DNA from 4 places in the Streptomyces sp. NPDC004658 genome. Region 2 is predicted to be linked to each of the others. Evidence: riboswitches for the same ligand, from Rfam matches in the RefSeq annotation. Region 2 holds a riboswitch; each other region holds the start of a gene.

Region 1 (7,666 bases), on a different contig from region 2:
GCGCTCGGGTCGATGCGGGCACGCCGGATGGCCCGGGACTACGCCCGGCACCACCACGGGCGCCAGGCGGCGCGGGAGGTGGCCCGGTACGAGGCGTACGCGACCTCGCTGGCGTTCCTGCGGCACCGCGGCCGGAAGGGGAAGGCCGGGCCCGACTTCGTCCTCCGGGAGCGGGAGCTGCTGGACGAGCTGTGGAGGCGCAGGGACGTGGCCCGGCCCGCGCTGGAGTACGCGAGCAGGGCGTCCGTTCCGGCGCCCGGGTACTGGGGGCCGGCGGCGCCGTACGGGTACCCGGCGGTGCCGTATCCCGCGTACAACCCGTACCGGACGTAGTCGCCGGGGGCGAGGCGGGGTCCGGCGCCGCCGGGCCGGGCCGTCGTGGTGGGACGGCCTAGGCGGACGCCTCCGTCAGCCGGGTCACCTCGGCGTCCGTGAGCTTCAGCTCCGCCACTCCCAGCAGCGCCGGAAGCTGTTCCACCGTCCGCGCCGAGGCGATCGGGGCCGTGACCGTGGGCTGGGCGGCGAGCCAGGCCAGGGCGACCGTGGCGACCGGGGCCTCGTGGGCCGCGGCGATCTCGTCCAGGGCCGCGAGGATCTTCTGGCCGCGCTCGGAGTCCGCGTGCTTCTGTGCCGCGCCGGCGCGGGCGCTGTCGACGGTCTTGCCGGGCCGGTACTTGCCGGTGAGGAAGCCCGAGGCGAGGGAGAAGTACGGGACGGCGGACAGGCCCTCGCGGGCGACCAGGTCCTGGAGCGGGCCCTCGTAGGTGTCCCGGGAGACCAGGTTGTAGTGCGGCTGGAGGGCGACGTAACGGGCGAGGCCCTCGCGGTCGGAGAAGTCGAGGGAGGCCCGCAGGCGCTCGGGGCTGATGTTGGAGGCGGCGATGTGCCGGACCTTTCCGGCCCTCACCAGCTCGTCCAGCGCGCCGATGATCTCCTCGACCGGCACCTCGGGCTTGTCGAAGTGGGTGTAGTAGAGGTCGATGTAGTCGGTGTCCAGGCGGCGCAGGGAGGCGTCGGCGGCGGCCTTGATGTTGGCGGCGGACAGGCCCTGGTACTCCGGGTGCTGGCTCACCTTGGTGGCGATGACGATGTCGGAGCGGTTGCCGCGGGCCTTGACCCACTTGCCGATGATCGTCTCCGACTCGCCGCCCTGGTTGCCCTCGATCCAGGCGGAGTAGGAGTCGGCGGTGTCGATGAAGTTGCCGCCCGCGGCGGTGTAGGCGTCGAGGACGGCGAAGGAGGTCTGCTCGTCGGCGGTCCAGCCGAAGACGTTGCCGCCGAGGGACAGCGGGAAGACCTCTAGATCGGAAGAGCCGAGTTTACGAAGTGACGTCATACGTCATGCCAACACCGGCGGTGGGTGATCGCATCCCACCGCCGGGGCCGAATTCCCTCGCGGGCCGCGGCCGTCAGGGGGTGAGGCCCTTGCCGCGCAGCCACGCCATCGGGTCGATGCCGGTGGGCTGGCCGTCGGGGTGGACCTCCAGGTGCAGGTGCGGGCCGGTGACGTTGCCGGTCGCGCCGACGCGGCCGATGACCTCGCCGGTGGTGACCTTCTGGCCGACGGAGACGCTGATCGAGGACTGGTGGCAGAACCACAGCTCGGTGCCGTCGTCCAGGGTCAGGATCGTGCGGTAGCCGTAGGAGCCGGCCCAGCCCGCCTCGGTGATCGTGCCGCTGTGCACGGCCTTGATCAGGGTGCCGGTGGGAGCGGCGAAGTCGAGACCGGTGTGGTAGCCGGAGGACCACATCGAGCCGGCCTGGCCGAAGGTCGACGTGATCGTGTACGAGGAGGTGGGCAGCGTGTACTGCGCGGCCAGCTTGGCCAGCCGCTCCTCCTCGGCCTTCTTCGCGGCGGCGGCCTCCGCCTTCTCCTTGGCCGCTGCGGCCTGGGCGGCGGCCTCCTTCTCGGCCTGGGCGGCGGCGTCGGCGCTCTGCTTCTCGGCGGCGGCGACCGCGGCGGCGGTGGCCTTGCTCTCGGCCTGGCCCCGCTGCTGCTCGGCCTGGGCCATGATGCGGTTGCGCAGCGCCTCGCCCGCGTCGGCGGTGTCCTCACCGGCGGTCGTGGTGACACCGACGCGGCTCAGCGTGGCGGTCGCGGCCTGGGCCGGGTGGGAGTCGGCGGAGCCGTCGCCGAAGAGGGAGCCGACCGAGGGCAGGTCCGGCAGGGAGAGGGAGACCGGCGGCTTGCCGGTGTTGGCGCTGGCCATGCCGCCCGCGCCGACCGCGGCCATGACGCCGACGCCCAGCACGGTGGAGCTGCGCGCGAAGCCGCCGCGCTGCTTGGCGACGCGGTGCCGGCCGCGCACCGGGGCGATGGACTCCTCGGTGGGGTTCCACTCCTCCCAGGGGCCCTCCTCGGCGTGGTGGGCGCCGTACCCGAAGGTCTCGGGCTCGCGCTGTGCCGGTATGAACGGGGCTTCTGGGACAGGCCGGTTGGACGCCACGGAGGCGTGCTCCTTTCCTTCCTTTCGCCTACCGGGTTAGCTGACGGGTTCGGAGCAGGAAGGTCTCCTACGCGCGTATACCGGTCGAGGGCTCCGTGAGCCGACGACGGCATCCGCGTGATTCACCCCAGGGTGGTGGTTCCCCGGTTCCCTTGCGGGATTCGGCGCGTGCGCACGGAGCCGCCTCTTGTGACGGCTGTGACGACCGCGCTGCGTTATCGAACGTTAATAGACCTGCCAGTCACTTTCCAAGCCGTTCGGCGTGATCATTCCCGTCTTTACCGGTGAAGTTATCGGCCACTACCCCGCCAAAACGGGCGAGTTGACCGAGCGTCGGCCCCGTTCAGCAGTCACTTTCGGTTTTGATGGTGACTCAGATGTGATGCGCACGGCGCTCACCCGGTCACCTTCGGTGACGTTCAGGGCCGCCGTACGGCGAGCAGCGCCATGTCGTCCGTCATGCCGCCCCCGGAGTGCCGGCGCACCTCCTCGGCGAGCCGGCCGACCAGCGCGGCCGGACCGGCGAAGGTGCGCCCGGCGAGCCGTCGTGCGGGGTCGTAGAAACGGCCGTGGGCGTCCCGGGCCTCGGACAGGCCGTCGGTGTGCAGCAGCAGGGTCGCGCCGCTCGGGAAGGCGGTCTCGGTGGCCCGGTCCGGCCACATGCCGAGGTCGCCCATGCCGAGCGGCAGCGCGGGCTCCTCGGGGGCGAGGGTGCGCAGGGTGCCGTCGGCGTGCAGCAGCAGCGGCGGCGGATGGCCGCGGTTGACGATCCGTACCACGCCGTCTTCGTGCGGGAGTTCGGCGAGGACCGCGGTGGTGAACCCCTCGAAGGCGTCGATCCCGTCGCGCCGGGTGCCCTCGCGGGCCAGTGCCCGCTCCAGCCGCTCGGCGACCGCCTCCAGCGTGGCCTCCTGCTCGGCCGCCTCCCGGAACGCGCCGATCACCACGGCCACGGCGGCGACCGCGCCCATGCCCTTGCCGCGCACGTCCCCGACGACCAGCCGGACGCCGTACGGGCTGTCCTGCACCGCGTACAGGTCGCCGCCGATGAAGGCGTCCTGCCGTGCCGCCTCGTAGCAGGCGGCGATCTCGTAGCCGCCGATCCGCTCGTCCGGCTCCGGCAGGACGGCCCGCTGGGCGGCCTCGGCGATCTCCCGGGCGGAGGCGAGCCGCCGGTCGCCCCGGCGGACCACCCGGTTGATGGCGACGGCCAGCAGGGCGACCGTGGCGACGGTGACCACGTCGGTGAGGGTGCCCACGGCCGGATGGGCCCCGGCGTGCGTGTGCACGGCGTAGGCGGCGGCGAGGGAGGCGAGGCCGGTCAGCACGGTGGTGCGCAGCGACGACAGGGGCGCGGCGACCAGCGGGGCCGCGGTGAAGAAGGGGACGGCGGTGAAGTCGTCCGGGGCGAGCAGGCCGTACAGGACACCGCCGACGATGAGGAGGGCGGGCAGGGCGCGGGCCTGCGTACGGGGGCTCGGGCGGCGGCGGGCACGCACCGGCACCGGCTCGTCGCCGAGGCCCGGGTCGGGCACGGGATCGCCGGGGAGCCGGCCGCCCGCCCTGGCGTACGGGCTCTCCTCCACCTTTCCAGGGCGCACCGCGTGTCTCCCACTTGTCCGACGTACCTCCAGGTTTCCGGGCCCCGGGGCGGGCGGCGACCGGGGTGGACCGAAAGGGGTGTGCGAGCGGTCCCGCGCATGGCGTACACTGGAGTCACAACGACGCGGGGTGGAGCAGCTCGGTAGCTCGCTGGGCTCATAACCCAGAGGTCGCAGGTTCAAATCCTGTCCCCGCTACTGAAGGGTCAGGGCCCGGAATCCACTGGATTCCGGGCCCTGAGCCGTTTCCGGCCCGCCCACCAGGCGCCCCCGGCGGACGGGCCGGCGCTCACAGCAAGTGGGCGTTCGGCGCCTTGGCGAGCTCCTCCAGCTCGCCAAGCACCACGACCCGCGCACCTCCGGCGACAAGCAGCCCCGTCCCGTCGGCCGCGTGGACGAAGGTGTCCGGCTCACGCCACGCGGTGACCACCCTCCGCACCCCTGCCCGCAGGATCAGCTCGGCGCAGGGCGCCGGCCGGGACGCGCGCCGGGCGCAGGGCTCCAGGCTGCTGTACACCGTGGCACCGGCCAGCCGCGCATCGCCCGCGTCGATCTTCGCGAGAGCCGCCTCCTCCGCGTGCACGACGGGATCGGCGCCCTCCCGTGAATGGCCCCGGGCCAGCTCCGTGCCGTCGGCGGCGACGACCACCGCGCCGACGCTGAACGCCGTCTCCGACGGCGGGCACAGCGCCGCCAGCTCGCAGGCGGTCCGCAGCCAGTGGCGGTCGGCGGCCGTGGCGACCTCCCCGGTGCCGGGTGCCGTGGGCGCGTACCGCATGAGCACGACGTCCTCGATCCGGCGGGTGTCGAGCAGGCGCAGCCGTCCGGGCTGGTAGGCCCCGGGCCCGAACAGGCGCGGGGCCGCGGGGTCGCCGACGAACAGCGGGGCGAGGACCAGCTGGAGTTCGTCGGCGAGACCCTGGTGCAGGAGCTGGGTGTGGACCGTGCCGCCGCCCTCGACCATCAGGCGGCCGACGCCGCGCACGTCGTGCAGGTGCTCCAGCAGGGCCCGCCAGTGCAGGGCGGGGCCGAGCGGGACGACGTCGGCGGTGCGGCCGAGGAGGCGGGCGGCGCGCTCGGCGCCCCGGTCGGTGCTGTAGACGATCTTGTCGCCGCCGGTGTGCCAGAAGTTGGCCTCCGGGTCGAGGTCGCCGGTGGCGGTGACCGTGACCTTCAGCGGGTACTCCGGCCTGCCCTCCGCGACCCGGGCCGCGCGCCGCTCGGCCGAGTTCACCAGCAGGCGGGGATTGTCGGCGCGGATCGTGCCGGCGCCGACGAGGATCGCGTCGACCGAGGCCCGTACCGCGTCGACCCGGTCGAAGTCGGCCGGGCTCGACAGCAGCAGGCGCTCGGGGCCGGTGTCGTCCAGATAGCCGTCGAGGGAGACGGCGGCGGACAGCAGCACGTACGGCAGGGGCATCGGCGCCCTCTCTTCCGGAGGCGGACAGGGTGGCACGGGACGGGCGGACTCGTCCGCGCGAACGGTCTTGGTTCAAGTTTTAAACAACTTACACTGGCGGCATGACGACCCGCTGGCTCACCCCCGACGAGCAGCGCGCCTGGCGCGCCTACATGGCCGCCTCCCGCCTCCTGGAGGACGCGATCGACCGGCAGCTCCAGCAGGAGGGCGGCATGCCGCACCTGTTCTACTCGGTGCTGGCCAATCTCTCCGAGGCCCCCGAGCGGCGGCTGCGCATGACCGATCTCGCCGAGACGCTGAAGATCACCCGCAGCCGGCTGACATACGTGGTGACCCGGCTGGAGCGGGACGGCCTGGTGCGCCGGGAGAACTGCCGCTGGGACAAGCGCAGCTCGCTGGCGGTGCTCACGGAGGAGGGGACGGCCGTCCTGGAGCGTACGGCACCCGGGCATGTCGAGACGGTCCGCAGCACCCTGTTCGACCGGCTCACCCCGGAGCAGGTGGGGCAGCTGGAGGAGATCTGCACGGGGATCGCGCGCGGGCTCCAGGGCGAGGACGACGCGTCCGGCACCGACGACGTCCCCTGGCGGCGCCGTTCCTCCTGCTCGTCGCCGGCGCCTTCGTGAGCGACCCCTCCGGCCCCGCGCCAATTGCTTTAACTTTTAAGCAGAGGTAGGGTCCCCTGCGAACCGCTGCTTCAAATCTGAAGCAACTGTCCCGGAGGACCCGCATGCCCGACATCCCCGCCGCCACCCCGCGCGCCCGCGTCCGGGTACCGCTGCGCTTCGCCGACGGCTACAGCGCCGACGCCGAACTCGTCACCTTCCACGGCCTCACCGACGGCCTGGAGCACCTCGCCGTCGTCCTCGGCGAACCCGGCCCGGTCCCGCTGGTGCGCCTGCACTCCGAGTGCCTGACCGGGGACGTCTTCGGCTCGGCCCGCTGCGACTGCGGACCGCAGCTGCGCGAGGCGGTCGAGCGCATCGCCGCCCGCGGCGGCGTCCTGCTGTACCTCCGCCAGGAGGGCCGGGGCATCGGCCTCTACAACAAGCTCGACGCCTACGCCCTCCAAGACGAGGGGCTCGACACCTACGCGGCGAACGCCGCCCTCGGCCTGCCCGAGGACGCCCGCGACTACACGGCCGCCGCCCAGATGCTCGGTGCCCTCGGCATCACCGAGCTGGACCTGCTCTCCAACAACCCCGACAAGGCCGGACAGCTGCGCTCGCTGGGCATCGCGGTACGGGACCGGGTGCCGACCGGTGTCTTCACCACGGCCCACAACGTCCGCTACCTGCGCGCGAAGGTGCTCCACACCCAGCACACGCTCCCGCTGGCCGAACTGACCGAGCTGACGGCCGGTCAGGACCTGTCGTCCGCGGGGCGGCCGGGCAGCCGGAGCGCCGAGCACACGGCCACGGCGAGCAGCGCCGCCGCCACCGCGTAGGCGAGCCGGAAGCCGGCCGGGGACGAGCCCGCCGCGCCCAGCACCACCGACAGCAGGGCCGTACCGACCGACGCGGCGAGCTGGGCGTTGATGCTCAACGCGGTGCTCGCCCCGGCCAGCCGGTCCGGGGACAGGCCGCGGGTCGCGGTGGTCATCGCCGGCATCAGCGTCATCCCGGCGCCGACGCCCATCACCGTGCCCGCGACGACGATCCGCCACGGCGCGACCCCCGCCGTGCCGGTCTGCCACGCCAGCAGCCCCATTCCGACGGCGGCCACCGCGCAGCCCGCCGTGATCAGCCGGCGCGGTACCGCCGTGTCGATGCGCCGGGCCGCGATCTGCATCGTCGTACCGACCACGAGACCGACCGGCGCCCCGAGCAATCCGGCCGCAGTCGCGCCCAGGCCCCGCTCCTGCTGCCAGTACAGCGGTCCGAGCAGCATCGACCCGAAGTAGCCGCAGGTGAACGGGGCGAGCGTGCCGACGCCGGCGGCGAAGGTACGGTCCCGCAGCAGCCGCAGGTCCAGCAGCGGCGCGCGGACGCTGAGCGCCCGCCGTACGAAGACCGCCGCGAGCACGGCGCCGGCGAGCGTCGGCAGCAGCGCGCCGGGTGCCGTGAAGTCCCCGCGCTCACCGCCCCGGGCCAGGCCGTACAGGAGCAGCGCCAGACCGGGCGAGAGCGTCAGCAGACCGGGGACGTCCAGCCGGGGCAGGTCCCGGCCGCCGGAGTCGGGGACGTCCTTCGGCAGCA
Region 2 (7,666 bases):
CCTCGCGCGCGAGGACGTCCAGGAGTACCTGTGGGAGCAGCTGGACGCCCTGCTGTCCAGCGCCCCCATCGACTACGTGAAGTGGGACTTCAACCGCTGCTTCACCGACGCCGGCTGGCCGGGCGAGCTGTACCCGCAGCGCCTGTGGGTGGACCACGTCCGCGCCCTGTACGCCCTGCTGGACCGGCTGCGGGCCGCGCACCCCGGGGTCGCCTTCGAGTCCTGCTCGGGCGGCGGCGGCCGGATCGACCTCGGTGTGCTCGGCCGCACCGACCAGGTGTGGACCTCCGACAACACCGATCCGCTGGACCGGCTCGCCATCCAGCACGGCTTCACGCAGATCCACCCCGCGCGCGTGATGGCGGCCTGGGTCACGGACAGCCCGAACACCCAGCTCAACGGCCGGGTCAGTTCGCTGCGCTTCCGGTTCGTCAGCGCCATGGCGGGCGTGCTCGGGGTCGGCGGTGACCTGACGGAGTGGAGCGCGCAGGATCTGGCCGAGGCCCGGCGGTGGGTGGAGCTGTACAAGGAGATCCGCCCGGTCGTGCAGCACGGCGAGCTGTACCGGCTGCGGCCCCCGGCCGGCGGTCTGAGTGCCGTGCAGTACGTCCGCGGGGAGGAGACAGTCGTCCTCGCCTGGCTTCAGGCCCAGAGCCACGGCGAGCCGGTGCCGGCGGTGCGGCTGCGCGGTCTCGACCCGACGGCGTCGTACGAATGCCGCGAAACGGGCGAAGTGCACCGAGGTGCCGTACTGCTGCACCACGGGCTGCGCACCGGACTCAAGGGCGACCTGGATGCGACGGTCATCCGGCTGCGTCGCATCTGAGACTTCTGCCTGAATTGACGCCTTCATTCCAACTCGCCATGGAATGCGGGCCACTGGGGAAGAGGCGCGTGAGGAGGGTCATATCCGTGACCGTGCGTCGCGCGTCATGTACACGTAATTCTGATACCGCAAAGGCGAATTGAAGAGACGAAGGGTGCGGGAATGCACGCTCGGTCACCGTGCATTCCCGTATCCGATCATTCTCGAACGGAACAGCGGGAACCGGCTGCTTGTTTCCGTGCGTCCCGCTCGCTTACGTTCGCCACCGACCCGGGCGGAACGCCGAATCCTGCCGCCGTCCGGACTCCCCACACATGACCCGCGTCGGCAGGAGCGGGGGACCCATCAGGTACGACGGCCTGTCCGGTCTCCGCGACAGGCCAGGGGTGCAGCCGTGCCGCGCACGGCCGGGCAGCTCCAGCCCGAACCCGACAGCTCACCTCGCAGGCGCCGGAGAGGAATCGCGCCATGCCTGCCAAGGGTAAGCACCGACGTCCCAAGACCCCGCGTTTTTCCCGCTCCCTCGCCGTCGCCGGAACCGGCGGCGCCGCCCTGGCCCTGCCCCTCCTCGGGGCCACCGGAGCACATGCCGCGCCTTCCGCGCAGGCCGCCTCCGGAACGGCCGTGCGGACCCTTCCCGGCACGGTGGAGAAGACCGCCCCGCGGCAGGACGCGGGCGCGCGCACCTACACCGTGCGCAGCGGCGACTGTCTCGCGACGATCGCCCGGGACCAGCATGTCAGCGGGGGCTGGCAGCGGCTCTACGAGGACAACCGGCAGGCCGTCGGCGCCGACCCGGGGCTCATCCACCCGGGCCTGAAGCTCACCCTCGGCGGGACGGCGGAGCCGGCCGCGCCGAAGTCCACCGAGCCGGCCGCGCCGAAGCCCGCGGTGTCCGCCGCACCGAAGTCCGCGGCGCCCGCCGCGCCGAAGGCCACGCAGCAGGCCGCGCCGAAGCCCGCCGCCGAGCAGACCTCCGCCGGGTACACCCTCCCGGTGACGGGCGCCGCCGTCGGCACCGGCTACCACGTCGCCGGCAGCATGTGGTCCAGCGGCTACCACACCGGCGTCGACTTCGTCGTCCCCACCGGCACCTCCGTCAAGGCCGTCGCCGCGGGCACCGTCGTCTCCGCGGGCTGGGGCGGCGCGTACGGCAACCAGGTCGTCCTCAAGCTGAACGACGGCTACTACGCCCAGTACGGCCACCTCTCCCAGCTCTCCGTCTCGGCCGGGCAGACCGTGACCGCGGGGCAGCAGATCGGCCTGTCCGGCGCCACCGGCAACGTGACCGGGCCGCACCTGCACTTCGAGATCCGCACCACGCCGGACTACGGCTCGGACGTCGACCCGGTCGCCTACCTCCGCTCGCACGGCGTCGCCGTCGGCTGACGCCCGCGCCCCCGCGCCACCTGCCTGACACGCCTCCGAAGGCCGGACCCACGATCCCCGGGTCCGGCCTTCGGTGTACCGTGCAGCTTCTATTCCTGGTTTTGCGAACTATTTAAGAGTGGCTCATCTCACCGTTCGTCAAGTCCTGCCTACGGTCGCGTAGGTCACATCGAAGGTGAATCATGGTCCGACGTGGCAGACGATTCGAAGAATGACAGCAGATCAGTGATCGGGTCGTACGTGGCGGTGGGGGACAGCTTCACCGAGGGCGTGGGCGACCCCGGCCCCGACGGGGCGTTCGTGGGCTGGGCCGACCGGTTCGCGGTGCTCCTCGCCGACCGGCGCCCCGAGGGCGACTTCCAGTACACCAACCTCGCCGTGCGCGGAAAGCTGCTGGACCAGATCGTGGCCGACCAGGTGCCGCAGGCCATCGCCATGGCCCCGGACCTGATCTCCTTCTGCGCGGGCGGCAACGACATCATCCGCCCGGGCACCGACCCCGACGAGGTGGCCGAGCGCTTCGAACGCGCCGTGGCCCGGCTGACACGGGCCGCCGGCACGGTGATGGTGACGACCGGCTTCGACACCCGCGGCGTCCCCGTCCTCAAGCATCTCCGCGGCAAGATCGCCACCTACAACGGGCATGTCCGTGCCATCGCCGACCGGTACGGCTGCCCCGTCCTCGACCTGTGGTCCCTGAGGTCCGTGCAGGACCGCAGGGCCTGGGACAACGACCGGCTGCACCTGTCGCCCGAGGGGCACACGCGCGTGGCGCTGCGCGCGGGACAGGTCCTCGGCCTCGACGTCCCGGCCGACCCGGAGCAGCCGTGGCCGCCGCTGCCGCCCCGGGGCACGCTGGAGATCCGCCGCGACGACGTCCAGTGGGCCCGGGAGTACCTCGTGCCGTGGATCGGCCGCCGACTGCGCGGCGAGTCCTCGGGCGACCACGTGACCGCCAAGGGCACGCTGTCACCGGACGACATCAAGATGCGGATCGCCTCGGTGGCCTGACCCGACCGGCCCGCGCCGGCACCACCGGCGCGGGCCCTCGCCGCTCCACGGGCCGAACGCGCCCCCTTCGCGGGCGGGCCCTTCGGCGGCTCCGCGAAGGCCCGCGCGTCAGCGCTGCCTGCCGGTCAACGCCTCCCGCTCCAGGCCCAGTTCGCGGGCAAGGGCGTCGTCCACCCACTCCTGTGCCCGGGACCGGGACACCGCGCCCGGGTACGACGTCAGCTGTACCGCCAGCCCGTCCAACAGCGCGGTCAGCCGCAGCGCCGTACCGGCCGGGTCCGCGCACGCGAACTCACCGGCCGTGACGCCCTCGGCGATGACGCCGGCGATCGCCGCCTTCCACTGCTCGTCCAGCTGCCGGGTGACCTCCCGCAGGGCGGGCTCGCGCAGGGACACGGCCCAGCCCTCGATCCACAGCCGCCAGCCCTTGGCCTGCCCGGTCGGCGCGTACCAGCGCACCGCGGCCCGCAGCCGGCGCAGCGCGGTGGTCCGCCGGCCCAGCAGCTTGCGCAGGCGCGCGAGATCGTCCTCGGCCGCGTAGGCGAACGCGGCGGCGACCAGCTTCTCCTTCGTGGAGAAGTGATACAGCACCAGCGCGTTGCTCACCCCGAGGGACGCGGCCACGTCGGCGATCCTGACCGCCGCCACGCCGCGCGCCTCGATCTGCTCGATGGCCGCCCGCAGCAGCTCCTCGCGCCGCTCGGCCACGCTCAACCGCACTCTCGCCACGCGGACACCCTAGTCGTTGGCCCGGATGCCGCCGCAGCCGTCGCCCGGCAGGCCCCTCACCGGTACCACCCGAACCGGTCCGCGATCACCGGCAGCCGCTCGGTCACGAGGGCGTGCGCGGCCGCGCGCGGGGTCGTCCCGTCGGCCTCGGCACGGTCCAGCATCCGGCCGACCAGGGCGCGCATCGAGCGCCGGATGTGCCCGAACGCCTCGTCGGCGTCCGCGCCGACGTCCCCGAACAGGGTCCACCACCACCACGCGTTCGTCGCGGAGTTGACCACCACGTCCGGCAGCACCGTCACCCCGCGCGCGGCGAGCAGCGCCTCCGCCTCGGGCACGACGGGCATGTTGGCGGCCTCCACGATCCAACGCGCCCGGATCCGCTCCTGGTTCGCGCGGTCGACGGCGTAGGACACGGCGGCCGGCACCAGCACCTCCGCCTCCGCGGACAACCACGCCTCGCCGGGCAGTTCGCGGTCGCCGGGGCGCAGCGCGCCGCGGTCCACGGTGCCGTGGCCGTCCCGCGCCGCCAGCAGCGCCTCGACGTCGAGCCCCGCCGGGTTGGCGATCGTGCCCTTGATGTCGGCGACGGCCACGACCGTCAGGCCCGCGCGCGCGAGGAAGCGCGCGGTGGCCCCGCCCATCGTGCCGAGGCCCTGCACGGCGACCCGGGTGCCCGGATGCGGCACTTCCGCCCGGTCCAGGGCCGTCAGCACCGACTCGGCGACCCCGCAGCCGCCCGCCAGCTCGTCCAGGCCGATGCCGTCCACCTCCACCGCGAAGGCCTCCGCGAGCCGCGCGCGGGCCGTCGCCTCGTCGTCCAGCAGCGGATACACCGCCTGGATCGAGGAGACCAGGCCCGCCTCGGCCGCCGCGCGGTCCACCAGGTCCTGGGTGAGGCCCAGGTCCTCGCCGGTGGTCCAGCAGCTCTCGACGTACGGCCGCATGGCGCGCAGATAGCGCACGAGGAGCCCGTACGCCTCCGGGTCCCGGGGATCGCAGTCGATGCCGCCCTTGGCACCGCCGAGCGGGATGTAGCGGCCCTCGGGGTCGTAGTGCAGGGCCTCCTTCATCGTCATGCCGCGGGCGAGTCCCGCCACCTCCTCCAGCGTGCATCCGGGCCGCATCCGCAGTCCGCCGCTCGCCACGCCCCGCACCAGCCGGTCCACGACCAGGAAGCCCTGGCGGCCGGTGACGTGATCGGTCCAGACGAGCGACAGCAAAGGGGTGGCCACAGGGGCGGTCATGGGGCTTCCTCGGGGGAGCGACGAGGGTGATCACCTGAACGGCGAGTCAGTATCCGGACCCGGTCCCGGCCCTGTCAACGCGCCGGGCGCAGCACCGGGAGGCGGCGCACGCACCCCTGCGTGGCCGGGCCGGCGGCGCGGCCGACCATAATGGGGACCTCACCCACTCCACCGGGAGGTACCGTGACCGGTCTGCGTTCCGCGAGCTCCGGGCTCCGCGCGCTGCGGCCCGCCGCGTTCGGAGCGGACCCGGGGGGTGAGCGCATGGCCCGCATCCGCCGCTCGCCGCACTTCAAGGACGGCGTCTTCCAGAACCCCGGCGGCCCCGCACGCACCCGGCCCACCGGCTCCTCGCTGGACCTGGCGAAGGTGTTCCTGGACAGGGACACCCGGCCGCTGCGCGCCCCCAAGGGCACCGTCCCGGTGCATCCCACGACCTTCGCCGACCTGGCCAGGCCGCCCGCCACCGGACTGCGGCTGACCTGGGCGGGCCACTCCAGCGTGCTCGCCGAGATCGACGGCCACCGGGTGCTGTTCGACCCGGTCTGGGGCGAGCGCTGCTCCCCGTTCCCCTTCGCCGGACCCAAGCGGCTGCACCCGGTGCCGCTGCCGCTGGCCGCGCTCGGTCCGGTCGACGTCGTCGTCATCTCGCACGACCACTACGACCACCTGGACCTGCCCACCATCAAGGCGCTGGCCGGCACGGACACCCTCTTCGCCGTGCCGCTCGGCGTGGGCGCCCACCTCGAACACTGGGGCGTCTCCGCGGACCGGCTGCGCGAACTCGACTGGCACGAGTCCACGCGGGTCGGAGGCCTCACCCTCACCGCCACCCCGGCCCGCCACTTCTGCGGCCGGGGCCTGCGCAACACCCAGCACACCCTCTGGGCGTCCTGGGCCGTCGCCGGCGAGGAGCACCGGATCTACCACAGCGGCGACACCGGCTACTTCGACGGCTTCAAGGACATCGGCGCCGCGCACGGCCCGTTCGACGCCACGATGATCCAGATCGGGGCGTACAGCGAGTTCTGGCCCGACATCCACATGACCCCCGAGGAGGGCCTGCGCGCCCACCTCGACCTCCAGGGCGGCGCACCGCACGGCGTCCTGCTCCCGATCCACTGGGGCACCTTCAACCTCGCGCCGCACCCCTGGGCCGAGCCGGGGGAGTGGACCAAGGAGGCCGCCGAGGAGGCCGGCCAGGCGGTGGCCCTGCCCCGGCCGGGCGAGCCCTTCGAACCCGCCGGCAAGCTGCCGGCGGAGGCGTGGTGGCGCAGCGCGTCCGGGGACCTGCGGCGCACCTGGCGCTCGGTCGGGGCGTTCGTCGCGGAGCCGCCCGCGCGCGGCACCGGCGACTGAGCCGACCGGGCCGGCCGGCCCCGGTTCCGCGGATAAAGCTTCCTGTTCGACTCTCAGGCCGCCTTCGACCCCACCGCGGCCCCGCGCGTCTCCTCCGGCCCCTGCGCGGAATACCTCCCGAAGCCCGACGCCGACGACTCCGTCGTGCTCGCCGGACAGTTCTCGTACGGGGCGACGCGACCGGCTGCTTCAGGGCCATCCCGCACACCGATCCGGCTCGACCCCTGGCCCACCCAAGGCCAAAGCGAACACGCTAAGTGATGGCGGGGGTGGGCCGGGTCGGACGGAGCGGTCTCAGAGGCGGCTGCCCAGGCCGCGCCGGGAGCGCGATGCGCGCGCGGGTGCGCCGCTCCGGGGAGGGCCCGGCGATGGGGATGATCGGCCGACCGTTCCGTTCGTGACCACTTGTGACCAGTCACGATCGCTCCTGGCTTGATTCGGCCCGGTGCCGAGCAACGGTCATCGGACTTTCGTACGACCCCTCATACCAGAGCGGGACGCTCCTCGGGTGACTTTGTCAACTGCCCACCGCACATGATGCTCAGGCGACTACTGTGAGTGTCCGTCGGGCGACGCGCGGCCGGGTGCACCGGTCCCGCCGGCCGGCAGCGATGACGCATGCCCGCATCGACGCATGCCCGCACCGCGCACCGCACGAGGACACAGGCCCGACGGACCAGTACGAGGACGCAGATGTCTCACCTCCGAGCACCGGCCGGCCGCGCCGATCGCCGCGAGGGCGGCCGGCACGGGCGACAGGTGGCCCGACCCGCTCCCGCACTGCCCGAAACGCACATACGGCCCCAGCTGATGCGGCTCGCCGTCCTGCCGCCCCTCGCGGTCACCCTCAGCGGCACCGCCGCGGTGCTGTTCAGCATCCGCTCCACCGGCGCACGCACCGGCCCCCTCCTGTGGGCCGTGCTCGCCGGAGCGGTCACCGTCGCCGTCGCCGGCGTCCTGATCGCCGCCGTGGCCGCCGACCGTGCCGCCCGCTCGGTCGCCGACCGCGTCGACGCGCTGCGCCGCACCGCCGCGCGCGGCGAGGCCGACCTGCACGCCCTGGTCGACGCGCTGCGGCAGGGCGAGACCCCGCCCCAGCGGGGCC
Region 3 (7,666 bases), on a different contig from region 2:
CCGGTTCGCCGCGGAGGGCCCCACGCCCGAGGAGATGGAGCGCGCCCAGGCCCAGCTGGAGCGCGAGTGGCTGGACCGGCTCGGCACGGTCGCCGGCCGCGCCGACGAACTGTGCCGGTACGCGGTCCTCTTCGGCGACCCGCAGCTCGCCCTGACGGCCGTCAAGCGGGTCCTGGCGGTGACCCCGCAGGAGGTCCAGGAGGTCGCCAAGGCACGCCTGCGGCCCGACAACCGCGCGGTCCTCGTCTACGAGCCGAAGTCCCCGGAGGCCGTCGAGGACGCCAAGATCCCCGAGGACCCCGAGCAGGAAGCGACCGTAGAGGCGGGCCGCGACGAGACCGAGAACGAGGAGACGGCCCAGTGACCGAGCTCGCCACCATGGACTTCCACCCCCAGCCGCAGCCCGGCGAGGCCAAGCCGTGGGCGTTCCCGGCGCCCGAGCGCGGCACCCTCGACAACGGTCTGACCGTGCTGCGCTGCCACCGCCCGGGCCAGCAGGTCGTCGCCGTCGAGGTGCTGCTGGACGCCCCGCTGGACGCCGAGCCGGCCGGCCTGGACGGCGTCGCCACGATCATGGCGCGGGCCTTCTCCGAGGGCACCGACAAGCACTCCGCCGAGGAGTTCGCCGCCGAGCTGGAGCGCGCGGGTGCCACCCTCGACGCGCACGCCGACCACCCCGGCGTGCGACTCAGCCTGGAGGTCCCGGCCTCCCGCCTGGCCAAGGGCCTCGGCCTGCTCGCCGACGCCCTGCGCGCGCCCGCCTTCGCGACGAGCGAGGTGGAGCGGCTGGTCCGCAACCGCCTGGACGAGATCCCGCACGAGCTGGCCAACCCCTCCCGCCGGGCCGCCAAGGAACTCTCCAAGGAGCTGTTCCCCGCGAACTCGCGGATGTCCCGTCCGCGCCAGGGCACCGAGGAGACGGTCGAGAAGATCGACGCGGCGGCGGTACGCGCCTTCTACGACCGTCATGTGCGGCCCGCCACGGCCACCGTGGTCGTCGTCGGCGACCTGACCGGCGCCGACCTGGACGCGCTGCTGGGTGACACCCTGGGCGAGTGGACCGGCACCCCGGGCGAGCCCCGGCCGGTGCCGCCGGTGACCGCCGACGACACCGGGCGCGTGGTCATCGTGGACCGGCCCGGCGCGGTGCAGACCCAGCTGCTCATCGGCCGGATCGGACCCGACCGGCACGACCGGGTGTGGCCCGCCCAGGTGCTCGGCACGTACTGCCTCGGCGGCACCCTCACCTCCCGCCTGGACCGCGTGCTGCGCGAGGAGAAGGGCTACACCTACGGCGTGCGGGCCTTCGGGCAGGTCCTGCGGTCCGCGCCGGACGGCACGGGCGCGGCGATGCTCGCCATCAGCGGCTCCGTGGACACCCCGAACACCGGTCCGGCGCTGGACGACCTGTGGAAGGTGCTGCGCACGGTCGCGGCGGACGGCCTGACCGACGCCGAGCGGGACGTCGCCGTGCAGAACCTGGTCGGTGTGGCGCCGCTGAAGTACGAGACCGCGGCGGCCGTCGCGAGCACGCTGGCCGACCAGGTCGAGCAGCACCTGCCCGACGACTTCCAGGCGACGCTGTACCAGCGGCTGGCGGCCACGGGCACGGTGGAGGCCACCGCGGCCGTCGTGAACGCCTTCCCGGTGGACCGCCTGGTGACCGTCCTCGTCGGTGACGCGTCGCAGATCAAGGCGCCGGTGGAGGCGCTGGGCATCGGTGAAGTGACCGTGGTGGCGGCCGAGTAGACGCGGCCGTGGCGGCGGCCGGCCGACGGCACGCGCGCGTGGGGCCCTGACGACCTACGGGTCGTCAGGGCCCCACGCTGTTCCACTCCCTCCCTCAGATGCCCGTTTTGGGACGGAGGTTGCCTGTCTGCCCTGTGGGATGCGCTACAAAAGCCGGGTTGCGTTTGAGGATTGACAGCGTGCCTGCGTAGCTTCGTCCGGGCTGTTCGTCAGGCAGTGCGCCGCACCCGCGGCAGCGGACAGTCATCGCCGAGTCCCCGTACGGCGCGAGCCAGGGGAGCCGGGGACCCACCGTCCCTGGGGTGAATCGGGCGCCCGCGCGGTTGCGAGGGGGCCCGTAGGAGACCTTCCTGCTCCGAACCCGTCAGCTAACCCGGTAGGCGAGAGGGAAGGAAAGGACCAGCCACTTCATGGCGTTCATGTGCGCCACCGGTAAGCACCGCAAGCCCGGCCGGGTCAAGCGGACGACCGTTCAGGCGGCCGGCGTCGCGGCCCTCACCACCACCGGTGTGATCGGCACCCTCGCCGCCTCCCCGGCGCTCGCCGCGGAGAACTCCACGGAGCAGACCGGCCTCACCCCGGTCGTCGCCGTGTCCGACGACGTCGCCGACGAGATCGGCGCGCAGGCCGCCGCGCAGCAGCAGGCCGCCGAGCAGAAGGCGGCCGAGGAGGCCGCGGCCAAGGCGGCGGCCGAGCGGGCCCAGGAGATCCGCGCCGCCAAGGCCCGGGCCGCCCGTGAGGCCGAGCGCAAGCGGCTGAACGCCTTCGTCCCCCCGATCGCGCACTCGTACGTCTCCACCGCCTACCGGGCCAGCAGCTCCCTGTGGTCCTCCGGTGCGCACACCGGCGTCGACTTCCACGCGGCGAGCGGCACGGCGGTCCACGCGGTGGGTTCCGGCACGGTGGTCTCCACGGGCTGGGGCGGCGCGTACGGCAACCAGATCGTGATCCGCATGGCCGACGGCATGTACACCCAGTACGGGCACCTGTCGTCCATCGGGGTCACGGTGGGCCAGAAGGTCGTCCCGGGCCAGCAGATCGGCCTGTCCGGCGCCACCGGCAACGTCACGGGCCCGCACCTCCACTTCGAGGCGCGCACGACCCCCGACTACGGCTCGGACGTCGACCCCGTCGCCTACCTCCGCAAGCACGGCGTGCACCTCTGACACCGACCGCACGACTGTGCGAAGCCCCGGCTCACCGAGCCGGGGCTTTCGTGTTTTTCGCGGTGTCCGCGGGTCCGTTGTCCAAAAAATAGCCATGGATTAGGGGCTGCCGTCGGAAATTCTGGCTCATTGGAATAGAGTCACGGAACACACGTCCATCGTCGACGTTTCACGGGGATTAAGACGGAGGTCGGTCATGCGTATTCCGGCGCACTCGGTGTGCACGGCCATCCGGGACGACATCGTCGCGGGTGTCTACGAGCGCGGCAGCCGCCTGACCGAGGAAGTCCTGGCCCGCCGCTACGGCGTCTCCCGCGTCCCCGTGCGCGAGGCCCTGCGCACCCTGGAGGCCGAGGGCTTCGTGGTGACGCGCCGGCACGCGGGCGCGTGCGTGGCCGAGCCGACCGAGCAGGAGGCCGCCGACCTCCTGGAGATGCGGACGCTGCTGGAGCCGCTGGGCGCCGCGCGGGCCGCGCAGCGGCGCACCGAGGCCCATCTGAAGGTGCTGCGGGGCCTGGTCCGGCTGGGCCAGGAGCGGGCCCGCAGGGGCAGCAACGAGGATCTGCGCTCGCTGGGCGGCTGGTTCCACGAGACGCTCGCCCAGGCCTCCGGCAGCCCCTCGCTGACCTCGGTGCTCACCCAGTTGCGGCACAAGATCGCCTGGATGTACACGGTGGAGGCGCCGGCCGGTCCGGTGGAGTACTGGACGGAGCACGGCGCCATCGTGGACGCGGTGGCGCGTGGCGACGCCGAGCGCGCGCGGGCGCTCACGGCGCTGCACGCCGAGCGCGCGACGGGCGCGCACCGGCTGCGCCTTTCCTCCGCCGCGGAGCGCGTGAGGACTTCGCAACACGTCGTAAACATGTCGGGCCCGCGGCATTAACAAGCGCACCGTATACAAAGAAGAGTGATTTCCGGGCGGGGTATTTCGTGCTGCCCGAATTCCTCGTGCCTGAATTCCCCGGAGTTCGCCGGGGAGGCGGTGGGTCCTTAAATCGAGGGCCCATCGTGCCGACTGCGCCCGCATACGGCGAAGCCGCGCCGCCCCGAAAGGCGAACGCGGCTCCGGCGCTCTGTGCGGTGGGCGCTCAGACGGTCTCGGGCAGCTCTTCCAGGCCCTCGGAGACCAGCTTGGCCAGACGGTCCAGGGCGGCGTCCGCGCCCTCGGCGTCGGAGGCGAGGACGATCTCCTCGCCGCCCTGGGCACCCAGGCCCAGGACGGCCAGCATGGAGGCCGCGTTGACGGGGTCGCCCCCGGCCTTGGCGATCGTCACCGGGACGCCTGTGGCCGTGGCGGCTCGGACGAAGATGGAGGCGGGGCGGGCGTGGAGGCCCTCGGCCCAGCCGACGTTGACGCGGCGCTCAGCCATGTGTTGCTGCCCTTCGGTGTTCAGGGTTGTCTAGACCAGTTTCCCATATCGTGAAGCGTGTCCGGAGCGGACCTTTCGTCCCCTCCGGTGTGGCACCGGACCGCGGCCTCGGTCCGGCTTCCCGTCCTCCACAGACTGCCTCGCGCCGTTGTCCGACGCGAGCCGTACTCTGGGGCCCATGCAGACCTCGGCGGACCGGCAGGACCGGCACCAGTACCCCGCCCACTGGGAGGCGGACGTGGTGCTGCGCGACGGTGGCACCGCGCGCATCAGGCCCATCACCGTTGATGACGCCGACCGCCTGGTCAGTTTCTACGAGCAGGTCTCGGACGAGTCGAAGTACTACCGCTTCTTCGCGCCGTACCCACGGCTCTCCGCCAAGGACGTCCACCGCTTCACGCACCACGACTTTGTGGACCGGGTGGGACTCGCGGCCACCATCGGCGGCGAGTTCATCGCCACCGTACGCTATGACCGCATCGGCACCGACGGCATGCCCGCCTCCGCGCCCGCCGACGAGGCCGAGGTCGCCTTCCTGGTGCAGGACGCCCACCAGGGCCGCGGGGTCGCCTCCGCCCTGCTGGAGCACATCGCGGCCGTCGCGCGCGAGCGGGGCATCCGCCGCTTCGCCGCCGAGGTGCTGCCCGCCAACAGCAAGATGATCAAGGTGTTCACGGACGCGGGCTACACCCAGAAGCGCAGCTTCGAGGACGGCGTCGTCCGCCTGGAGTTCGACCTCGAACCCACCGACCGCTCCCTCGCCGTCCAGCGCGCGCGGGAACAGCGCGCCGAGGCCCGTTCCGTGCGCAGGCTCCTCGCGCCCGGCTCCGTCGCGGTCGTCGGCGTCGGCCGCGCCCCCGGCGGGGTGGGCCGCGGCGTCCTCGGCAACCTCCGCGCGGCCGGCTACCCCGGCCGCCTGCACGCCGTGAACAAGGCCTTCCCGGAAGACCTCAAGGAGGTCGACGGGGTGCCCGCGCACCGCTCGGTGCGGGACATCGACGGGCCCGTCGACCTGGCCGTCGTGGCGGTACCGGCCGCGCACGTGCCCGCCGTGGTCGCCGAATGCGGCGAGCACGGCGTCCAGGGGCTGGTCGTGCTCTCCGCCGGATACGCCGAGAGCGGGCCCGAGGGACGCGAGCGGCAGCGGGCCCTCGTCCGGGCCGCGCGCGCGTACGGCATGCGGATCATCGGCCCGAACGCCTTCGGCGTCATCAACACCGCTCCGGACGTCCGGCTGAACGCCTCGCTCGCCCCGCAGATGCCCCGCCCCGGCCGCATCGGGCTGTTCGCCCAGTCCGGCGCCATCGGCATCGCCCTGCTGTCCCGGCTGCACCGGCGCGGCGGAGGCGTCACCGGGGTCACCGGCGTGTCCACCTTCGTGTCCGCCGGCAACCGCGCCGACGTCTCCGGCAACGACGTCCTCCAGTACTGGTACGACGACCCCGAGACCGACGTCGTCCTCATGTACCTGGAGTCCATCGGCAACCCCCGCAAGTTCACCCGCCTCGCCCGGCGGACGGCGGCGGCGAAGCCGCTGGTGGTGGTGCGGGGCACCGGCACGGCACCGCAGGGACACGCCGTACGGGCCACCCGGCTGCCGTACGAGACCGTCTCCGCGCTCCTGCGGCAGGCCGGCGTGATCCGGGTCGACACGATCACCGAGCTGGTCGACGCGGGCCTGCTGCTCGCACGGCAGCCGCTGCCCGCCGGGCCCCGCGTGGCCATCCTCGGCAACTCCGAGTCGCTGGGCGTGCTGACCTACGACCGCTGTCTCGCCGAGGGACTGCGGCCCGCCCGGCCGGTGGACCTGACGACCGGGGCGACGGCGGAGGACTTCCACCGGGCGCTCGCCGCCGCGCTGGCCGACGGCACCAACGACGCCGTCGTCGTCACGGCGATCCCCGCCATCGGGGAGGGCTCGCCGGGGGACCCGGAGCTGGCGGAGGCGCTGCGGTCGGCGGCGGCGACGGTGCCGGGCAAGCCGGTCCTCGTGGTGCACGTGGAGCTGGGGGGACTGGCGGAAGCGCTCTCGGCGGCGGCGAGCACCGCACCGGGCGCCGCCGAGAAGGTGCCCGGCACCGAGGGAGCGGCGGCCCCCGCCCCACTGGCCACCCCGCCCGAAGGCACCCACCTGATCCCCGCCTACCCGGCCGCCGAACGTGCCGTCCGCGCCCTCGCCGAAGCCGTGCGGTACGCGCAGTGGCGGCGGGACGCGGCCGATCCCGGGAAGGTGCCGGAGTACGACGACATCGACGAGAAGGGGGCCGCCCGGCTGATCGGCGAGCTGCTCGCGCGCGGGCAGGGGCTCACCATCTCCGACGCGGAGACCTGTGAGCTGCTCGCCAAGTACGGCATACCCGTGCGCCGCGCCCTGCCCGCGCTCACCCCGGACGCCGCCGTCGCGGCCGCCCGCACGCTCGGCTACCCGGTCGCCCTCAAGGCCACCGCCCCGCACCTCAGGCACCGCGCCGACCTGGGCGGCGTCCGCCTGGACCTCGCCGACGAGGAGCAACTGCTGCGGGCGTACGCCGAATTGACCGAGCTGTTCGGGCAGCCGGAGGAACTGCGGCCGGTGGTGCAGGGCATGGCGCCGCGCGGGGTCGACACGGTCGTACGCGCGGTGATCGACCCGGCGGCCGGAGCCGTGCTGTCCTTCGGGCTGGCCGGGGCCGCCTCGCAGCTGCTCGGCGACATGGCCCACCGGCTGATCCCCGTCACCGACCGGGAGGCGACCTCGCTGGTGCGGTCGATCCGGACGGCACCGCTGCTGTTCGGCTGGCGCGGCTCCACCCCGGTGGACACCCCGGCCCTGGAGGAACTGCTGCTGCGGGTGTCCCGGCTGGTCGACGACCACCCGGAGGTGGTCGCGGTCACCCTGGAGCCCGTCGTCGTCGCCCCCCACGGAGCCAGCGTGCTCGGCGCCACCGTGCGGCTCGCGCCGCCGCCCGCCCGTGACGACCTCGGCCCGCGCACCCTGCCGGCCTACTGACCGGGACGGGGGGCCACATGGAGATCGCCGGACGGAAGCTGCCCGAGGGCAGCTGGTGGGACTCCCTGGAGACGGCACGTCTCGCGCGGGTCCTGGGCGAAGCCGCGCCCCTTGTCGTGGCGTTCGAAGCGGACGCCGGCGGCCGGGAGGCCGTCTCCTGCCTGGGCGCCGCCGAAGGGATGGCCGTCCGCCCGGGGATCGTGCACAGGCCCCCGCGCCCGGGCGCCCCAGCCGCTCCCGGTCCGCGCGACTGGCCCGGACCCCCCTTGCCCACGGATTAGGATGGACGCCATGGCCAAGACCAGTACGACGACCCAGGGGCTGCGCGCGGCGATCGAGCGCAGCGGCTACTACCCGGCCCTCGTGGCCGAGGCGGTGGAGGCCGCTGTGGG
Region 4 (7,666 bases), on a different contig from region 2:
TGGGACAGGCAGAACACGACGACCGCGGACTGGCCGTGGGGCGCGACCCCGTACACGAACCACAGCCGCGGCCACCAGTACATGGTGACCAGCAAGGAGTCGCACGGCGGCGTCACGCTGACCGTCGACCGGGACGCCTGGGACGCGCCGGTGGCCGTCATCGGCTGACCCGGCCGGCCTGACGGCCCCTCGGGGAGCGGCGCGGCGGTGCCCGAAGCGCGCGCGAATCGTTGGTCGAATGGGTTGGCCCCGGCCTGCCCACTGCCTACCATCGATCACCGCAAGACTTTGTGCACCGCCGCACAATCTCCCTGGGAGGTCCCCTTGCACCGCCGCCGCACCGCGCTCGTCCTCACCGCCGCGATCGCCGCCGCGGCACCCCTGCTGACCGCCTGCGGAAGCGACGCGCACCCGGGCGCCGCGGCCGTCGTCGGCGGGCAGCGGATCACCGTCGCCCAGCTGGAAGGCCGGGTCAACGAGGTCCGCCGGGCGCAGCGGGCCGCGGTGCCGGACGAGACGCAGTACCAGCAGGTCGTCTCCTCCACCAGCACCCTCACCCGCGACACCCTGCACAACATGGTGCTCGACCGGGTGCTGCACCGCGCCGCGCGGGACGCGGGCATCAGCGTCACCCGCAAGGAGATCCAGCAGATGCGCGGCGAGCTGGAGCGGCAGGCCGGCGGCGGCAAGGGCCTGGAGACGGCCTGGTTGCAGAAGTACGGCATCGCCCCGGCCCGCCTCGACGACAACCTGCGCCTGCAACTGGAGGCGCAGAAGCTGGCCGCGCGGCTCGGCACCGACACGAGCCAGCCCGCCTTCTGGAAGGCCCTGTCCAAGGCCTCGGAGGAACTCCACGTCGACCTCAACCCGCGCTACGGCTCCTGGGACGTGCAGAAGAGCAGCCGCGTGGACGCCAAGACGCCGTGGGTGCGGGAGGTCACGACGGCGGGCGGGGAGCCGGTGACCGCGTAGACGGGCCCTGACCGGCGCGGCGGCCCATCCGGTCATACGATCACAGGACCCTGTCGGGCCTGTGGACAACCCGATCCGCTCCCTCGCCCCGTGGGTTACGTTCGGATCGTGAACGAAACCAGCCCCGAAGCCCGTGGGGAAGCCCCCGGCCGCATCGTCCTGCTCACCACCAGCCACCGCGTCGCCCCCGGCCTGCTGTCCTGGCCCGCCTGGCAGGCCCTGCGCACCGCCGACGCCGTGCTGTGCGCGGACGGCGCCCACCCGCAGCTGCCGTATCTGCGCGAGGCCGGGATAGCCGTGACGGAGGCGTCCCCCACGGCCCAGGAGCTGGTCGACGCCTGCGCCGGAGGCCGGACGGTGGTGGTCGTGGCCACGGGCGAGGGAGAGCCCGCCCTCACCGACGGTCTCGCCCGCCTGGCCGGCTCCGGCCGGGTCGCCCTGCCGGAGCTGGAGCTGCTGCCCGCCTCCTACGACCTGCCCGGCGCCCGCCTGCTGGACCTCGTGCAGGTCATGGACCGCATCCGCGCGGAGTGCCCGTGGTCCTCCCGGCAGACCCACGAGGGCCTGGCGAAGTACGGCATCGAGGAGGCGTACGAGCTGGTCGAGGCGATCGAGGCCGGGGACCGCGCGGAGCTGCGCGAGGAACTGGGCGACGTCCTCCTCCAGGTGGTCTTCCACTCCCGGATCGCCGAGGAGGACCCGGACGCGCCGTTCTCCATCGACGACGTCGCCGGCGGCATCGTCGCCAAGCTCATCCACCGGCACCCGCACGTCTTCGGCGACGAGGAGGCCGAGACGCCGGAGGACGTCAAGGAGCACTGGCTGCGCACCAAGGCCGAGGAGAAGCGGCGCGCCTCCGTCACCGACGGCGTCCCGCTCGGCCAGCCCGGCCTGGCCCTCGCCGCCAAGCTCGCCTCCCGCACCCGCACGGCGGGCCTGGACGTCCCGCTGCCGCAGGGGGACGGCATCGGCTACGAGCTGCTGGCGCTGGCGGTCCGCGCGGAGGCGGCGGGTGTCGACCCCGAGGCGGCGCTGCGGGCGGCGGCCCGGGCCTACCGGGACGCGATACGGGCCGCCGAGGGCCTGCCCGCCTAGGGTCTTTCGTGTGGATCGGGCCGGATCAGGGAGCGGTGCCAGACCCCGCGAGCCCGGCATGATCCGGACGAAAGGTGGGGGCACCGCCGGCGCCCCCACCCGGCCCGGCACTCCGCGGCGAGCCGGATACGGTCGAGGAGTGACCGACCAGCCCCGCCCCGCCCAGCCGTCCTCCCATCCGGACCAGCCGGCTCCCGCCCTCTTCACCTGGGAGTTCGCCGCCGATCCCTACCCCGCCTACGCCTGGCTGCGCGAGCACGCCCCCGTGCACCGGACGCGGTTGCCGAGCGGGGTCGAGGCCTGGCTGGTCACCCGGTACGCCGATGCCCGGCAGGCCCTGGCCGACCAGCGGCTCAGCAAGAACCCGGCGCATCACGACGAGCCCGCGCACGCCAAGGGCAAGACCGGCATCCCCGGCGAGCGCAAGGCCGAGCTGATGACGCATCTGCTGAACATCGACCCGCCGGACCACACCCGGCTGCGCCGGCTGGTCAGCAAGGCCTTCACGCCCCGCCGGGTCGCCGAGTTCGCGCCCCGGGTGCAGGAGCTGACCGACCACCTCATCGACCAGTTCGCGCGGCGCGGCTCCGCCGACCTCATCCACGAGTTCGCCTTCCCGCTGCCCATCTACGCCATCTGCGACCTGCTCGGCGTCCCGCGCGAGGACCAGGACGACTTCCGGGACTGGGCGGGCATGATGATCCGGCACGGCGGGGGCCCCCGGGGCGGGGTCGCCCGGTCGGTGAAGAAGATGCGCGGCTATCTCGCCGAGCTGATCCACAAGAAGCGCGCGGCGCTGCCCGTCGAGCCCGCGCCCGGGGAGGACCTGATCTCGGGCCTCATCCGCGCCTCCGACCACGGCGAGCACCTCACCGAGAACGAGGCCGCCGCCATGGCCTTCATCCTCCTGTTCGCCGGCTTCGAGACGACCGTCAACCTCATCGGCAACGGCACCTACGCCCTGCTCACGCACCCCGGGCAGCGCCGGCGGCTGGAGGAGTCCCTGGCAGGCGGGGAGACGGAGCTGCTGGCGACCGGCGTGGAGGAACTGCTGCGCTACGACGGCCCGGTGGAGCTGGCCACCTGGCGGTTCGCCACCGAACCGCTCACCATCGGCGGGCAGCGCATCGCGCCGGGCGACCCGGTGCTCGTCGTCCTCGCCGCCGCCGACCGGGACCCGGAGCGGTTCGCCGACCCGGACGTGCTGGACCTCTCCCGCCGCGACAACCAGCACCTCGGCTACGGCCACGGCATCCACTACTGCCTCGGCGCGCCGCTCGCCCGCCTGGAGGGCCAGACCGCGCTCGCCACGCTGCTCACCCGGCTGCCCGATCTGCGGCTCGCCGCGGACCCGGACGAACTGCGCTGGCGCGGCGGACTCATCATGCGCGGCCTGCGCACCCTGCCGGTGGAGTTCACACCCGGCGCCTGAGCGCACCGCCTGACGGCCACGGTCCGGCGCGGTCCGGCACGGCGCCCACACAGCCTCTTCGCGGAAACATGACGGACGTTCAACTATGTGATCTTCACGTGATCTGCGCGGCATGAACTTGTGACAAGTGATCGTCTGCCGATACGTTCACCCATCAGCGCGGCGACCGGCACCATCCGCCGCGCCGGTCCTGCTGTCGCTCGAAAGGCTTCTGCATGCTCTCCGGGAACGGCCGACACCGTCGCCCCCGTCAGGCCCCGGCCCTCCTCGTCGCGGCCGGAGTGACCGGCTCCGCCATCGCCATCCCGCTCCTCGGCGCGGCGAGCGCCAACGCGGCCGACGGCACCACATGGGACAAGGTGGCCGAGTGCGAGAGCGGCGGCTCCTGGAGCGCCGACACCGGCAACGGGTACTACGGCGGCCTCCAGATCTCGCAGGAGGACTGGAACGCGTACGGCGGCGGCCGGTACGCGGCCAGCCCCGACCAGGCGAGCCGCAACCAGCAGATCGCCGTCGCCGAGAAGATCCTCGCCGACAAGGGCACCACCCCGTGGGCCACCTGTGCCCTGCTGTCCGGCCTGACCGAGGACTCGGGCTCGACGCACGTCGACACGGGCGTCGGAGGCTCCGGTGGCACGGGCGCTGCGGGCGACTCGTCCGGATCGGCGGGCCACTCCGGTACGTCCGGTTCCTCCGGCAGTCCCGACTCGCCCGGTCTGCCGGATTCGTCGCCCTCCACCGGTGCGGGCTCCGACTCGGGCTCCGGCGCCGGTTCCTCCTCCTCGGACGAGGCCGCCACGCCGAGCGCCAAGCCGGGCAAGGGCGCCGGCACGGCCACCGGTTCCACGGGGACCAACGCCCCCAAGTCCGACAAGTCCGCCGCGCCGGACACCGGCAGCCCGCAGGGAGCCGACAGCTCTCCCTCGGCCGGCCCGGACACCGGCGTCGCGGACAACCCCCAGCAGGCGGCGGGTTCCTGGAGCCTGGTGGACACCGGATCCCTCGGCGGCGGGCGGCACCGCGGAGCGAGCGCCGACGAGAGCGGTGCGGACGAAAGCGTGACAAACGGTCAGAACGCCACGTCTTCCGGCCGGCACGCCTCCCGCGAGACGGACACGTACACCGTCCGCCAGGGCGACACGCTCGCCTCCATCGCCGACTCTCTTGACGTCGACGGCGGGTGGCGCGCGCTGTACGACGGCAACAAGAAGGCCATCGGGGCCGACCCGAACCACATCAGTGCCGGTCAGACCCTGGAAGTCGGGGGCGAAACGGGCGCCGAGTAGCGGGAGTTGACGCCCCACTTAGCGCCCTAATGTCCGCTTTCGGGAAAGTGTGGGATGAGTCTCAGAAGCCCTGATCGTCTTTGAAATTCCGCGGATCACGTGTCTACGGTCGGGACCGCTCGTCACCACGAGCCCCGGCAGCCGCAACGCCGAATCCTGCCAGCGGTTGCCCGGGAACAGTCGTCGCGTCAAGCGCCGTAGGCAGGAGCGGGGGACCCAAGGTAGGTGCCGGGCCCGGCAGTTGATGCCGGAACCGGCTTGGGGTGAAGCCGCATCCGCGCAAGCGGAGTGCGGCCGGGCAACTCAACCGGCCCGAACCCGACAGCTCACCTCGCAGGCGTCGGTGAGGGGATCGATCCATGCTGTTTTCCAGCAAGGGCAAGCACCGTCGTCCGGCCAAGGCCGTCCGCGCCATCGCGCTCGCCGGTGTCACCGGTGCCGCCGTCGCCGCCCCGCTGATGGCGGCCGGCAACGCCTCCGCCGCCACCGCCTCCCAGTGGGACGCGGTCGCCCAGTGCGAGTCCGGTGGCAACTGGTCCATCAACACCGGCAACGGCTACTACGGCGGTCTGCAGTTCTCCGCCTCCACCTGGGCCGCGTACGGCGGCACCGCCTACGCCCCGCAGGCCAACCAGGCCAGCAAGGCGCAGCAGATCGCCGTCGCCGAGAAGGTCCTCTCCGCTCAGGGCAAGGGCGCCTGGCCGGTCTGCGGCACGGGCCTGTCCAGCACCCCGTACAACGGCTCCGCGCCGAGCACCTCCACGAACTCGGGCGGCTCCACCAGCACCCGCTCCACCGAGCAGCAGACCGCCTCCCGCTCCGCCGAGCGCCCGGCCGCGAGCCCGAGCAAGGGGCAGAGCAAGACCGTCACCACCCCGACCGGCAAGAAGGTCAAGAAGGGCGACGGCGAGTACAAGGTCGTCACCGGTGACACGCTCAGCTCCATCGCCGAGCAGCACCACGTGCAGGGCGGCTGGCAGAAGCTGTTCGAGCTGAACAAGGACATCGTCGAGGACGCCAACCTGATCTACCCGGGTCAGCAGCTCCACCTGAAGTGACACCCCGCTCGTGGCCCGCGCGTTCGCGCGGGCCGCGGTGAAGGCCCCCGTGCGGGCCGTCCCCCCGTCCCCACGGGCTCCCCGCCCCGGTGCGTGTTCCCCCGTACGCACCGGGGCGGGGCCTTTTTGCGCCCACCATCCCCGGACCCTTTGTTTCGGCGAGAAACAAAAGGTACCGTCGGCTTGTCCACGGGGCGGTCGGTCGGTGGCCGACGCCCCCGGGACGGTTAGGCTCTAGTCGCAAGGCACAGCCGTAAGGCACACCGCCCCGCACTTCCAGCGTCACATCCAAGAAGGAGATGCTCGTGCCGTCCATCGACGTCGTCGTAGCCCGGGAAATCCTGGACTCCCGAGGCAACCCCACGGTCGAGGTCGAGGTCGGCCTCGACGACGGCAGCACGGGTCGTGCCGCCGTCCCGTCCGGCGCCTCGACCGGCGCCTTCGAGGCCATCGAGCTCCGCGACGGCGACCCGAACCGCTACCAGGGCAAGGGCGTCGAGAAGGCCGTCCTCGCCGTGATCGAGCAGATCGGTCCGGAGCTGGTCGGTTACGACGCCACCGAGCAGCGCCTGATCGACCAGGCCATGTTCGACCTGGACGCCACCGACAACAAGGGCTCCCTCGGCGCCAACGCCATCCTCGGCGTCTCGCTCGCCGTCGCCCACGCCGCCTCCGAGGCCAGCGACCTCCCCCTCTTCCGCTACCTGGGCGGCCCGAACGCGCACCTGCTGCCGGTGCCGATGATGAACATCCTGAACGGCGGCTCGCACGCCGACTCCAACGTGGACATCCAGGAGTTCATGATCGCCCCGATCGGCGCGGAGTCCTTCTCCGAGGCCCTGCGCTGGGGCACCGAGGTCTACCACACCCTGAAGAAGGTCCTGAAGAGCAAGGGCCTGTCCACCGGCCTCGGCGACGAGGGCGGCTTCGCCCCGAACCTCGGCTCCAACCGCGAGGCCCTCGACCTCATCCTGGAGGCCGTCAAGGAGGCCGGCTACGCCCCCGGCGAGCAGATCGCCCTCGCGCTCGACGTGGCCGCCTCCGAGTTCTACAAGGACGGCAAGTACCTCTTCGAGGGCAAGGAGCGCTCCGCCGCCGAGATGACGGAGTACTACGAGGAGCTCGTGGCGGCCTACCCGCTCGTCTCCATCGAGGACCCGCTGTTCGAGGACGACTGGGCCGGCTGGAAGGTCATCACCGACAAGCTCGGCGACAAGGTCCAGCTGGTCGGCGACGACCTGTTCGTCACCAACCCCGAGCGCCTCGCCCGCGGCATCGAGGAGGGCGCCGCCAACGCCCTGCTGGTCAAGGTCAACCAGATCGGCTCGCTGACCGAGACCCTGGACGCCGTCGAGCTGGCCCAGCGCAACGGCTTCAAGTGCATGATGTCGCACCGCTCCGGCGAGACCGAGGACGTCACCATCGCCGACCTGGCCGTCGCCACCAACTGCGGCCAGATCAAGACCGGTGCCCCGGCCCGCTCCGAGCGCGTCGCCAAGTACAACCAGCTGCTGCGCATCGAGGAGATCCTCGACGACGCGGCGGTGTACGCCGGCCGCAGCGCGTTCCCGCGCTTCAAGGGCTGAGCCTTCCCGGGTTAAGTCCTAGCCAGTCGTACGTACGTCCCCGTACTCGGTCCCGTACCGTGTCCGGGGACGTACGCACGTGTGACAGGGGAGGCGGAGAGCCAGATGGCCGTGAAGGACCGGGACCGTTTCTCCACCGCGACCAGGCTGCGGCTGCTCGGTGAGCAGACCGCGGCCCGTGTCTACCGCTCCCAGACCAAGCGGCAGGCCCGCCGCTCCCGGCTGACCGGCCGGGCG

The links. A riboswitch is a leader RNA that binds a small molecule or an ion and turns the genes downstream of it on or off. The one in region 2 is predicted to bind cyclic di-AMP.
Region 1: it holds a riboswitch for cyclic di-AMP, as region 2 does, so the genes downstream of both, ABZV94_RS31470 (M23 family metallopeptidase) here and ABZV94_RS27980 (peptidoglycan DD-metalloendopeptidase family protein) in region 2, are expected to answer to the same signal.
Region 3: it holds a riboswitch for cyclic di-AMP, as region 2 does, so the genes downstream of both, ABZV94_RS03255 (M23 family metallopeptidase) here and ABZV94_RS27980 (peptidoglycan DD-metalloendopeptidase family protein) in region 2, are expected to answer to the same signal.
Region 4: it holds a riboswitch for cyclic di-AMP, as region 2 does, so the genes downstream of both, ABZV94_RS05790 (transglycosylase family protein) here and ABZV94_RS27980 (peptidoglycan DD-metalloendopeptidase family protein) in region 2, are expected to answer to the same signal.

Annotation. Positions count from the first base shown of each region.
Region 1 covers NZ_JBEXKG010000131.1:6,149-13,814, forward strand. Annotated here, with positions in the region: gene ABZV94_RS31460 (PrsW family intramembrane metalloprotease) at 1-333, shown strand, start outside; gene ABZV94_RS31465 (aldo/keto reductase) at 392-1,336, opposite strand; gene ABZV94_RS31470 (M23 family metallopeptidase) at 1,410-2,447, opposite strand; cyclic di-AMP (ydaO/yuaA leader) riboswitch at 2,459-2,624, opposite strand; gene ABZV94_RS31475 (PP2C family protein-serine/threonine phosphatase) at 2,867-4,048, opposite strand; tRNA gene ABZV94_RS31480 (tRNA-Met) at 4,173-4,246, shown strand; gene ABZV94_RS31485 (dihydrofolate reductase family protein) at 4,338-5,468, opposite strand; gene ABZV94_RS31490 (MarR family transcriptional regulator) at 5,570-6,094, shown strand; gene ribA (GTP cyclohydrolase II) at 6,199-6,915, shown strand; gene ABZV94_RS31500 (DHA2 family efflux MFS transporter permease subunit) at 6,831-7,666, opposite strand, start outside.
Region 2 covers NZ_JBEXKG010000101.1:926-8,591, reverse strand. Annotated here, with positions in the region: gene ABZV94_RS27985 (alpha-galactosidase) at 1-826, shown strand, start outside; cyclic di-AMP (ydaO/yuaA leader) riboswitch at 1,097-1,289, shown strand; gene ABZV94_RS27980 (peptidoglycan DD-metalloendopeptidase family protein) at 1,295-2,215, shown strand; gene ABZV94_RS27975 (SGNH/GDSL hydrolase family protein) at 2,441-3,226, shown strand; gene ABZV94_RS27970 (TetR/AcrR family transcriptional regulator) at 3,335-3,955, opposite strand; gene ABZV94_RS27965 (Glu/Leu/Phe/Val dehydrogenase dimerization domain-containing protein) at 4,012-5,190, opposite strand; gene ABZV94_RS27960 (MBL fold metallo-hydrolase) at 5,386-6,561, shown strand; partial or broken gene ABZV94_RS27955 (ATP-binding protein) at 7,255-7,666, shown strand, end outside.
Region 3 covers NZ_JBEXKG010000004.1:56,733-64,398, reverse strand. Annotated here, with positions in the region: gene ABZV94_RS03265 (pitrilysin family protein) at 1-364, shown strand, start outside; gene ABZV94_RS03260 (pitrilysin family protein) at 361-1,749, shown strand; cyclic di-AMP (ydaO/yuaA leader) riboswitch at 1,987-2,147, shown strand; gene ABZV94_RS03255 (M23 family metallopeptidase) at 2,160-2,915, shown strand; gene ABZV94_RS03250 (GntR family transcriptional regulator) at 3,112-3,798, shown strand; gene ABZV94_RS03245 (HPr family phosphocarrier protein) at 4,004-4,285, opposite strand; gene ABZV94_RS03240 (GNAT family N-acetyltransferase) at 4,464-7,274, shown strand; gene ABZV94_RS03235 (hypothetical protein) at 7,292-7,555, shown strand; gene ABZV94_RS03230 (DUF5998 family protein) at 7,557-7,666, shown strand, end outside.
Region 4 covers NZ_JBEXKG010000008.1:69,913-77,578, reverse strand. Annotated here, with positions in the region: partial or broken gene ABZV94_RS05815 (glycoside hydrolase domain-containing protein) at 1-168, shown strand, start outside; gene ABZV94_RS05810 (SurA N-terminal domain-containing protein) at 325-972, shown strand; gene ABZV94_RS05805 (nucleoside triphosphate pyrophosphohydrolase) at 1,081-2,067, shown strand; gene ABZV94_RS05800 (cytochrome P450) at 2,207-3,499, shown strand; gene ABZV94_RS05795 (transglycosylase family protein) at 3,715-4,785, shown strand; cyclic di-AMP (ydaO/yuaA leader) riboswitch at 4,969-5,140, shown strand; gene ABZV94_RS05790 (transglycosylase family protein) at 5,145-5,843, shown strand; gene eno (phosphopyruvate hydratase) at 6,143-7,429, shown strand; gene ABZV94_RS05780 (septum formation initiator family protein) at 7,535-7,666, shown strand, end outside.